Linked DNA regions of Mangrovibacterium diazotrophicum. The protein of the gene in region 3 interacts with the protein of the main gene of each other region in a pairwise test. Links are inferred from orthologs where the notes say so. Each region holds a gene or a part of one and is shown on either strand. Other genes may lie near its edges.

Region 1 (3,114 bases), 440 kb from region 3 along the record:
AGTTTTAAATGACTAACAAAACCGGATTAAAGTAATCCGAACAGGTAAACGAAGGTGAATACACCCACCCACACGATGTCGAGGAAGTGCCAGAACAAGCTCAGGCGTTCCAGGCGTGATTTCACACCGGTGGTGAATCCCATTTTTACGATTTGAATGAACATCACTGTCAACCACACGATACCGAAAGTAACGTGCAAACCGTGGAAACCGACCAGGGTAAAGAAAGCCGACAGGAAGCCACTACGGTCGGGACCTGCGCCCTCGCCAATCATGTGTGCAAATTCGTAAAGCTCCATACCAAGGAAGCCAGCGCCCAGCAAACCGGTTACAACCAGCAAGCTCAGCATTTGTTGCTTTTTCCCTTGTTTCATAGCGATCATCGCGAAACCGAAAGTCACGCTACTTACCAGCAGCAGCATGGTTTCGATAAACAGGAACGGCAGCTCGAAGAGCTCTTTTGCTCCGGGACCACCTGCGTAGTTTTTACCGATTACGGCAAACGTGGCGAAAAAGGTCGAAAACAGAATCAAGTCGGTCATCAGGTAGACCCAAAAACCGAAGGTCTTTATTTCAGTCTGGTCGTGGTGACCATGATCGTGATCGTGTGCGATATTAGTTGTTTTTGTCACTGTACTCATAAACTTCTTCTTTGCTTGATTTTTCTTTCTCTTCTTCTTTGGCAGCTTGCATCATCTTATCGAAACGCAAGTCCTCAACACGTTTCACTTCCGACGCCGGAATCAGGTAACCGTCGTTGTCATTGGATCCGGAAATAATGATGGTAGCAATAATACCGATCAAACTGGCAATAGCCAACCACCAGATGTACCAGATCATGGCAAAGCCAAATGCCAGTGCCAGACCACCAATGATCACACCGTAAGGTTGATTTTTCGGCATGTGGATATCCGCATAAACCGGGTAGTGTTTGTAAGCGGTTCCGTTTTCTTTCATTTCCCAGAATGGATCCAGGTCGCCAACAACCGGAACAACAGCGAAATTGTACTCAGCCGGCGGTGAAGCAGTGGCCCATTCCAATGTACGTCCGTCCCAGGCATCACCGGTCGCATCGACCAGCGATTCGCGTTTGCGGATACTCACCACAATCTGAATTACCTGGCAAGCAATACCCAATCCGACGATTGCTGTACCGATTGCAGCTGTAATCATGTAGGGCTGCCATTCCAGGTTATCGTAGTGTGCTGCACGACGCGGCATCCCCATGAAACCAACAGCGTAAAGCGGCATAAAGGCAACCAGGAAGCCGATCATCCAGCCCCAGAAAGCACGTTTACCCCATTTCTCATCCAGTTTGAAACCAAACATTTTCGGGAACCAGTAGCTGAAACCGGCAAAATAGCCGAACAGCGCACCCGGGATCAACATGTTGTGGTAGTGAGCAACCAGGAACACCGAGTTGTGCACCACATAGTCAGCTCCCGGAATCGCCATCAACACCCCGGTCATACCTCCGATAACGAAAGCAGTCAGGAAGCCGAGCGTCCAGTACATCGGGCTTGTAAAACGAATCCGTCCGCGGTACATGGTAAAGAGCCAGTCGTAAACCTTCACCCCGGTTGGGATGGCGATCAACATCGTGGTAATACCAAAGAAAATATTTACGTTCACGGTGTTACCCATTGTAAAGAAGTGGTGCAACCAAACCGTGAAAGAGAGAATCATGATTACAGCAGTTGCCCAAACCAATGACTTGTAGGCAAACAGACGTTTACTTGAAAAGGTGGCCACAATTTCGGAGAAAATACCGAAAGCCGGCAAAATTACGATGTACACTTCCGGGTGACCCCACATCCAGAACAGGTTGTTCCACATCATCATGTTACCACCCAATTCGTTGGTGAAGAAGTGCATTCCCAGGTAACGGTCAAGCGTCAACAAAGTCAACGCACCGGTAATTACCGGGAACGAGAAAATAATCAGAACACTTGAGGTCAGTGATGTCCATGTGAAAAGCGGCATCTTCATCAGGGTCATGCCCGGTGCACGCATTTTCAGGATGGTCACCACAAAGTTGATACCCCCGAGCAAGGTTCCCATACCGGAAAGCTGGAAGGCCCAGGCCCAGTAATCAACCCCGACACCCGGGTTAAATTCCTTTTCAAACAAAGGCGCCAAACCGGTCCATCCCGTGTTGGCAAACTCGCCCACGCCCAACGAAATCATCATCAGCCCGGCACCGGCAACAGTGAGGTAGAAACTCACCGAGTTCATCACCGGGAAGGCCACATCACGCGCACCAATCTGCAACGGGATGATAATATTCATCAAACCAATAATGAACGGCATGGCCACGAAAATAATCATGATAGTTCCGTGAGCACCGAATACCTGATCAAAGTGATGTGACGTCAGGTAACCTTCGTTTCCACCGGCTGCAATAGCCTGTTGAGCACGCATCATGACTGCATCGGCAAAACCGCGCAACATCATCACCCCGGCCAGGATGATGTACATGATACCAATTTTCTTATGATCGACTGTGGTGAACCATTCACTCCAAAGGTATCCCCACCATTTTTTATAGGTTACAAGGCCAAGAAGCGCAATTGCACCGATCGTTGAGCTACCCAGGGCGCCCATAATAATCGGATCGTGCAACGGAAGATCTGACCAACTTAACTTTCCTAACATATATTTATTCCTCCAATTTTACAGCGTTATTAATGCATTGTTCCATGTCCGTGCATGTGCATGTGACCTTCCGGCTCTGTTCCGTATTTCATCTCCATTTCGCCATGCTCCGGCATATGCATCCATTGCATGTACTCCATCATGATGGTGTTGAAGAGGTTCGGATCAACTGATGAAAAGCTGGTCACCGGGTGATTGATGTTGACCATCAGGTTGATCTCTTTGAAGCGATCGACCGTCAAGGTATCCGGAGATTCTTTCACGCCTTTCAGCCAGTTTTCGAAACCTTCGCTGGTGGTTGAAATGGCTTTGAAGTGCATGCCGGCATAACCGTTACCGCTGTACTCCATGTTCTGACCACGGAATACACCAACTTCATCAGCCATTAAGTGCAGTTTTGTTTGCATACCAGCCATCACATACATCTGGCTTCCCAGAGCTGGAATGAAGAACGAGGTC
Region 2 (4,315 bases), 810 kb from region 3 along the record:
TACCAAACTTCATCGCAACATTTGGGTTGCTGTCAACGTCAACTTTTGTCACCAAAAGTTTTCCTTCGTAGTCGCTCGATAACTCTTCAACAACGGGTGCCACCATACGACATGGTCCACACCACTCTGCCCAAAAATCAACTAAAACAGGGATTTCAGACTTCAATACAACTTCTTCAAAGTTTGCATCAGTAACTTCAATTGCCATAATTCAATATTTTTTTGATTTGAAATTCAATTTTCAGGTCAACGGACCCTCTTTTCACTTTATACTTAGACGATACTCAAACAAACATTCGCTAATTTGAACGACCGTTTGAGAATTCATTTTCAACACAAAACTAATTAATTTTGAAAGACAGATTTTCCTGTTGACGGAAAAATGTCTCGATCTCCCGATTCATCTCAATCCGAGTATTTCTTGAAAACAGATTGACAACGGTTTTTGTTTCCGTATCCCACAAATTAAACTTCAGCAAGGCAGTCCCTTTGTGCTGTTTACTCATCGACTCCATGTTCTGAACAAGCTCAGGTGTAATCGCCTGAATCGCCACATCAACGGTGACGGTCTTCACCTGGTTTTTCCGAACCTCTTCCAGCATCTCGATGTATTTTACCCGAAACTCCAGGCCGCCTCGGAAACTCTCCTGAACAAGTCCCTTGACGAGAATAAAAATATTGGGTTTGCAATATTTGCCGTACTCCACGTAGTCCTTGCCAAAGAAGAAAATAGTGTATGAATCTTCATAATCCGTCAGCGTTAGTTTACTGTAAGGCTTTCCGGTTTTCCCAACCGTTTCAAAAGCCTCAGTCACCATCCCGGCAAAGGTAATTTCCCGTCCTTTCAGCGCATCGATATTACTGTTCAGATTCTTCAGCGTGAATTCCCGGCTGACAAAATTTTCAAATTCCAGCTTGTACTCATCCAACGGGTGAGCCGAAAGGTAGATTCCAATTAGCGACTTCTCTTTTTCGAGCATCACCAGGTTTGCAAACTCCGGAACATTGGGAATGTCCGGTTTTTTCACAGCCTGCGCCGACATCACTTCACCAAAAAGCGATTGCATGGCATTCTGGCTTTCCGCCTGAATTTGGTGCCCGTATTTAATCAGCTTTTCCATGAACGGCGCATCATTTTCATCTGCGCCGGCAAAAAACTGGCTTCGTTTCAAGCCAAAACTGTCGAAAGCCCCCGCACTGGCCAAACCTTCGATGTTTTTCTTGTTAACCGCCTGCAGGTTGACACGCTCTGCAAAATCAAATATATCAGTAAACGGCCCATTTTTGCGTGTCTCAATGATGTTCGAAACTGCTCCGGCACCAACGCCCTTGATTGCAGCCATACCAAAACGTACATCACCTTTTTTGTTTACCGTAAATTTCAGGAAACTTTCGTTAACGTCGGGGCCAAGTACGTTGATTCCCATTCGCTTCGATTCTTCCATCAACTTGGTAATATCGGCAATATTACTCAGGTTTCGGCTCATGTTGGCCGCCATAAACTCGGCCGGATAATGGGCTTTCAAATATCCAGTGCGATATGCAATATCGGCATAACACACCGAGTGCGACTTGTTGAAGGCATAACTGGCAAACGCTTCCCAGTCCTTCCATATCTTATTGACAAGTTTTTCAATCTCATTTTCTTTCCCAATCTGCTTGCAGCCTTCCACAAAATCCGGATTCGCCTTACAGCCTTCCACGAATTTCACTTTCAGCTTATCCATCATGGCAATTAACTTTTTCCCCATCGCCTTACGCAACGAGTCGGAGTCACCACGGGTAAAACCGCCCAAGTGCCGCGACAAAAGCATCACCTGTTCCTGGAACACGGTAATACCGTGGGTATCGCTCAGGTATTTTTCCATCATGGGGTGGTCGTACTCCACCTTCCTGCGACCGTGCTTTCGCTCGATATAGTCGGGAATGTATTCCATAGGCCCCGGACGATACAAGGCGTTCATTGCCACCAAGTCCTCAAAACGGTTTGGTTTCAGGTTACGCAAGTGCTTTTTCATTCCGGGCGATTCGAACTGGAAAATCGCTGTCGTATCACCACGGCTAAAAAGTTCGAATGTCTTCTCGTCGTCCATCGGAACCGAATCGATATCAACCTCAATCCCTTTGGAAAGTCGAATATTCTCCAGACATTCTTTTATAATTGAAAGGGTTTTCAGCCCCAGGAAGTCCATCTTCAGCAAACCAATCGCCTCTACGAAACGCCCGTCGTACTGAGTCGTGTAAAGGTGCTCTTCCTTGGTTGGCATAATCGGGATGTGATCGGTCAACGGGTCGCGACTGATCAGGATCCCACAGGCGTGAACACCCGTTTGACGCACCGAGCCTTCCAGTGTCCCGGCGTATTTTAGCGTGTCGCGCACCAACGGATTGTCGGAATCGCGTTCTGCTGCCAGCTCGGGACTTTCCTTGTACGCTTTTTCGAAACTCATTTTAGGCGCTTCAGGCACCAGCTTCGCCAAGCGGTCGGCATCGGGCAAAGGCAACTTCATCACACGGGCAACGTCCCGGATGGCCAGTTTGGTAGCCATGGTACCGAATGTACAAATGTGAGCTACCTTATCCTGCCCGTATTTTTCGGTCACCCAGTCGAGTACCATCTGGCGACCGTCATCATCGAAGTCGATATCGACGTCGGGCATGGAGATCCGGTCCGGGTTCAGGAAACGCTCGAACAGCAAATCGTACTTAATCGGGTCGATGTTGGTAATCCCCACACAATACGAAACCGCAGCCCCCGCTGCCGATCCACGGCCCGGCCCAACAAGTACGCCCATATTTCGGGCAGCAGCAATGAAGTCCTGCACGATAAGGAAGTACCCCGGGAAACCCATCGTTTTGATCGTATCCAGCTCAAAGTCGATCCGTTCCTTCACATCGTGAGGCAACGGATTTCCGTACCGCACGTAGGCACCGTCGTATGTCAGGTGCTCCAGGTAATCGGATTCCAGCTTTACACGGACAGTCTTTTCGTAACCGCCGTTACGTTTCACGCTGTTCTCACCAAACTCCTCGGTGATGGCCGCCTCATCAAATTGTTCAAGGTAGGCCTCCATAGTTCCAAATTCCTCAGGAATCGGGAACGGGGGCATGATCGGTGATGAATTCAGTTCGAACTCTTCAACCTTGTCGACAATATCTTGTGTATTTCGAAGTGCTTCCGGAACATCGGCAAACAGTTCGTTCATTTCTGCCTGCGTCTTAAACCATTCCTGTTTGGTGTAGCGCATCCGGTTCGGATCGTCAAAATCTTTACCGGTGTTCAAACAGATGAGCAGGTCGTGCGCATCGGCATCTTCTTTATTGGTAAAGTGAACGTCGTTCGTACAAATCACCTTTACATCGAATTTCTTCGCCAGCTCGAGCACCCGCTCGTTCACCATCACCTGGTACTTGTAAACCTGCTCGTTCAGCTCAGGCATTTCCGATTTGTGACGCTGCAGCTCCAGGTAGTAATCTTCACCAAAAACCGATTTGAACCATTTTACGGTTTCTTCGGCTTCTTCCATGGTGGTGTTCATGATGTGCTGCGGCACTTCGCCCCCCAAACACGACGACGAAACAATCAGACCTTCGCTGTGTTTTTTCAACAAATCCTTGTCTATACGGGGCTTATAGTAGAAACCGTCGGTCGCTGCAACCGAGATTAACTTGATCAGGTTTACATAGCCGATTCTGTTCTTGGCCAGCAAGATCAAGTGGTCGCCCGAGCGGTCAACCTTATCTGATTTATCAGCAACGGTACGGCTGGCAACATAGGTTTCGCAGCCCAGAATCGGCTTAATTCCTTCCTTTTTACAGGTGTCCCAAAATTCTTTAATCCCGAACATCATACCGTGGTCGGTCAGGGCAAGGGCAGTCATGCCGTCCTTTTTGGCCTTGCCTACCAGTCCTTTAATGCTGGCAGCTCCATCCAAAATCGAATATTGCGAGTGGACATGTAGGTGCGTAAATGGAATCATTTTCTAGTCTTTTTAATCTTTCTCACGAGCCCAAAGAAGGCCAAATCATTCTCTTTAAAGTTACAGTTTTCATCGCGGCATGAAAGCTTCTGTTGATTAAATGTGAATAAGAAATGAAGCGATCGACACTTCATGCCTGCCAAATCTCCAACCCTCAAATGAGCCAATTGGTTCAACGAAACAATGCTAAAAACTGTGGATTTAGATCCGCAAAAGTAGAAAATTTCGCCGTGGTATTTCGACCGAATTAGTCATTGGTTAGCTCCTTGTAAACCGAGAAGATCAGATCCTGCTCGAAACCACGGCTTTGGGCAAAACGAAAAATTTTCGCCTTC
Region 3 (3,041 bases):
GTGAGCAAAGTTTTGTGACAAAGATTCTGTTTATTCATTAGAGGAAACTGCGGTGCTGGAAAAAACACGAGGCATATTTCTGCATTACATCAACTATTCCGATTCGTCGGTGATTGCGAAGATTTATACCGAGAAATTCGGGCAGCAATCCTACATTATCAGCGGAATACGTTCTAAAAAGTCGTCGACCCGGATCAACGTTTTTCAGCCTTTATTTTTGCTGGATCTGGAGGTTTACCACAAGGATGGACGAGGGATTCAGCGCTTAAAAAATGCACGACTTTCAGTCCCATTTAACCAGCTGCCTTTCGATGTGTACAAAAGCTCACAGGCTATTTTTCTTTCGGAGCTGCTGATGAAATGCCTGAAGGAAGAAGAAAGCAATCCGGAATTGTTCGATTTCTTGTTTCATGCGGCTTGTTTGCTCGACTTGGCCGAAGATGGTGACTGCAATTTTCTGGTTAGTTTTTTGTTCCGTCTGACCCGGTATTTGGGGGTTGACCCGCAGGCGCCGCCTCAAGCGCCTTTCCGCTATTTCGACCTCGTTTCTGCCTCGTTTCGCGAAAATGAACCGGCACATAATCAGTTCATGAACTACGAAATAACACACAAGTTCACCGAGCTTTTCAATTGCGATTTCAGCGAGCTCGAAAAATTAAATTTCACTAACAGGCATCGTCGCGTTTTGCTCGACCATCTGGTTGATTACTATCGGATTCACCTGGATTTAGGGGGTGATCTGAAATCACTCTCCGTTTTAAAAGAGGTGTTGGGTTAAAAGGATGTTATTTTATTATTCTTTAAATTTGGTTTGGCGCCGCCTTAAACGCGGTATTTTTGTATCTTTCCAGTCTAATTAGTTATATGGTACAATCGAAACTCCCCAATACGAATAAGAGCATCTTTTCTTCTGTGTATTCGCTGATTGAAGAAACCGGAGCACTGGACATGGCGATTGGTAAATCTGACTTTGCGACCCCTCAGGCCCTGGTCGATTTGGCGGTTGAATACATGAAGTCCGGCGACCATAACTATGCACCTCTGGAGGGTATCGCGAAGCTGAGAAAAGTTATTTCCGACCTGGTTGAGGAAAACTACGGAAATCGCTATAATCCCAAAACAGAAGTCACCGTCTCTGCGAGTATCGTGCAGGCTGTTCACACAGCGATTAGTGCGGTGGTTCGCGATGACGATGAAGTGATTGTTTTTGAACCGGCTTTTGAGTCATATGTGCCTTCGATTATTCTGAACGGTGGAAAACCGGTCTACATGGAGTTGAAGGCTCCCGGATTTACCATCGACTGGGAAGAGCTGCGGAAAATGATCACGACAAAGACAAAGATGATCATTCTGAATTCGCCGCACAATCCGACCGGAAGCGTGCTTTCCGAAGCCGATATGATGCAGCTGCAGCGGTTGACCAATGGTACGAACATCATTATCCTGAGCGACGAGTCTTTTGAGTCGATTGTGTTCGATAACCAGGTTCACCAGAGTATTGCCCGCTACGAGAAATTGATTGATCGCAGCTTCATTGTTTCATCCTTTGGTGCGGTGTACAATATCAATGGTTGGGGAATAGCCTACTGTTTGGCACCGGAGAAACTGATGATCGAGTATCGAAAAATGCAGCAGTTTCAATTATGTAACGTTAATACACCAATGCAATACGCGTTGGCTGAATATATTCCGCATCATCACTACTTCGACGATGTGTCGGCGTTGTACCAGGGAAAAAGGAACTATTTCCTGCGTTTACTGGAAAATAGCCTGTATAAGTTCATTCCCACGCAGGGAAGTTATTTCCAGTTAATCGATTATTCCCGTTTGTCGGACGATTCAGATCAAATCTTTATCGATCGGTTGGCCCGGGATTTCGGAATTGCCGTTGTGCCTGTTTCGGCGTTCTACCACGAAAAAACAAAAGCCAAGTTACTTCGCGTTTGTTTTGCAAAGGAAAACGACAAGTTGGAGAAAGCTGCTTCGCTGTTGTTAAGCGTGCCGTCGATGATTGTCGAGGATTTGTAGTGTACCGCTTTAATTAGATTCATCCAGAATTGATACCATAAAAAAAGCTTATTCCGCGAGGAATAAGCTTTTTCAATATTGTGAGCTTGGAACTTACTTTTTAATCAATAGCCAGGTATCTGCGTATTTCGGGAAATCAGTGCGGATTTGGTTCACACGTTGGCGTGCCGCTGTTTCGGCTGCATACGAGTTAACACATACGCGGTAATAACCGGTTTCGCTGTGCAGTACAATCGGGTTGAATCCTTGAGGGATCAACTCCTGCTTATACTTGTTGGCATTTTCCAATGAACTGAAACTTCCAATAATCACAAAGAAAGTACTTCCCTGGTATTTGGTTGCGTCGTCCTTTTGGTCGAAAGTAAATGTTTCAGTTTGTGTTCTTACGGGCTTTATAGGGGCTTGGTAAGTTGATTCCGGGGCTGTTTGTGTTGGTTGTGCAGGTGTTGTAGTCACCGGACGCTGAGGCTCAGCAACCGAGAACACCTTTGTTTCCGTCTGTTCCTGCGGGGCAGGTTCAGCAGCTTCGTTGCTTTTCATCCGCTGCATCGATTTACATCCGGTGAAAAATAGGCCCAAAGCAAATGCTCCAATAATAATTCTTCTCATTTCTAGTCTTTTTAGAGTTTCAATTAACAAATCTACGAAAAACCAAGCCAGCTTAACGGGTTGTCAATAAATGATTATTAACCAAATGGTGTTGAAATCTAAAAGTTTAAGATCCTTTTCAGAAAGCGCTGACCGGCAATTGTCCGGTAGAAACGTATCCGCCGAATTGCTTCATTTTTACTTCCGCAAGGTTCCTGGTAAATAATCGACCACGGTTTAATGCCCCGGGTATCTTCAATCAAACCTTCGTTGTGTGCTTTTTCCGTTTGCTTCAAATCAACCGTAAATCCATAATGGAAGCGATGATTTTCGAGATTGTATAGTACGTACGAATAATACATGGTACAAAAATAGAAAAACGGATATATTTTCCGCTTTCCGAAGCATGCTAATCTTTTTTTTTC

The links.
Region 1: the proteins of BC643_RS11865 (region 3) and cyoB interact in binary tests that used the Escherichia coli proteins (3 or more experiments, as listed by UniProt). The link is inferred for Mangrovibacterium diazotrophicum from one-to-one orthologs.
Region 2: the proteins of BC643_RS11865 (region 3) and dnaE interact in binary tests that used the Escherichia coli proteins (3 or more experiments, as listed by UniProt). The link is inferred for Mangrovibacterium diazotrophicum from one-to-one orthologs.

The regions. Positions count from the first base shown.
Region 1 is NZ_RAPN01000001.1:3,452,922-3,456,035, reverse strand. What follows is about bases 136-3,093. They hold cyoB (cytochrome o ubiquinol oxidase subunit I), read right to left. Parts: upstream 2,656-3,093; coding sequence 616-2,655; downstream 136-615. Other genes in these bases: cyoA (ubiquinol oxidase subunit II), read right to left, coding at 2,685-3,093; cyoC (cytochrome o ubiquinol oxidase subunit III), read right to left, coding at 136-641. Outside these bases: more of cyoC, read right to left, coding at 27-135; more of cyoA, read right to left, coding at 3,094-3,114. UniProt on the Escherichia coli protein: Cytochrome bo(3) ubiquinol oxidase is the terminal enzyme in the aerobic respiratory chain of E.coli that predominates when cells are grown at high aeration.
Region 2 is NZ_RAPN01000001.1:3,821,294-3,825,608, reverse strand. Bases 142-4,300 are described here. They hold dnaE (DNA polymerase III subunit alpha), read right to left. Parts: upstream 3,981-4,300; coding sequence 342-3,980; downstream 142-341. Other genes in these bases: BC643_RS15075 (regulatory protein RecX), read right to left, coding at 4,228-4,300; trxA (thioredoxin), read right to left, coding at 142-208. In the rest of the region: more of trxA, read right to left, coding at 1-141; more of BC643_RS15075, read right to left, coding at 4,301-4,315. UniProt on the Escherichia coli protein: DNA polymerase III is a complex, multichain enzyme responsible for most of the replicative synthesis in bacteria. This DNA polymerase also exhibits 3' to 5' exonuclease activity. The alpha chain is the DNA polymerase catalytic subunit.
Region 3 is NZ_RAPN01000001.1:3,012,308-3,015,348, reverse strand. Bases 62-2,946 are described here. They hold BC643_RS11865 (methionine aminotransferase), read left to right. Parts: upstream 62-864; coding sequence 865-2,028; downstream 2,029-2,946. Other genes in these bases: BC643_RS11855 (GIY-YIG nuclease family protein), read right to left, coding at 2,736-2,946; BC643_RS11860 (SPOR domain-containing protein), read right to left, coding at 2,122-2,637; recO (DNA repair protein RecO), read left to right, coding at 62-778. In the rest of the region: type IX secretion system anionic LPS delivery protein PorZ, read left to right, coding at 1-41; more of recO, read left to right, coding at 53-61; more of BC643_RS11855, read right to left, coding at 2,947-2,978. UniProt on the Escherichia coli protein: Shows aminotransferase activity with methionine and histidine as substrates, and to a lesser extent also with phenylalanine.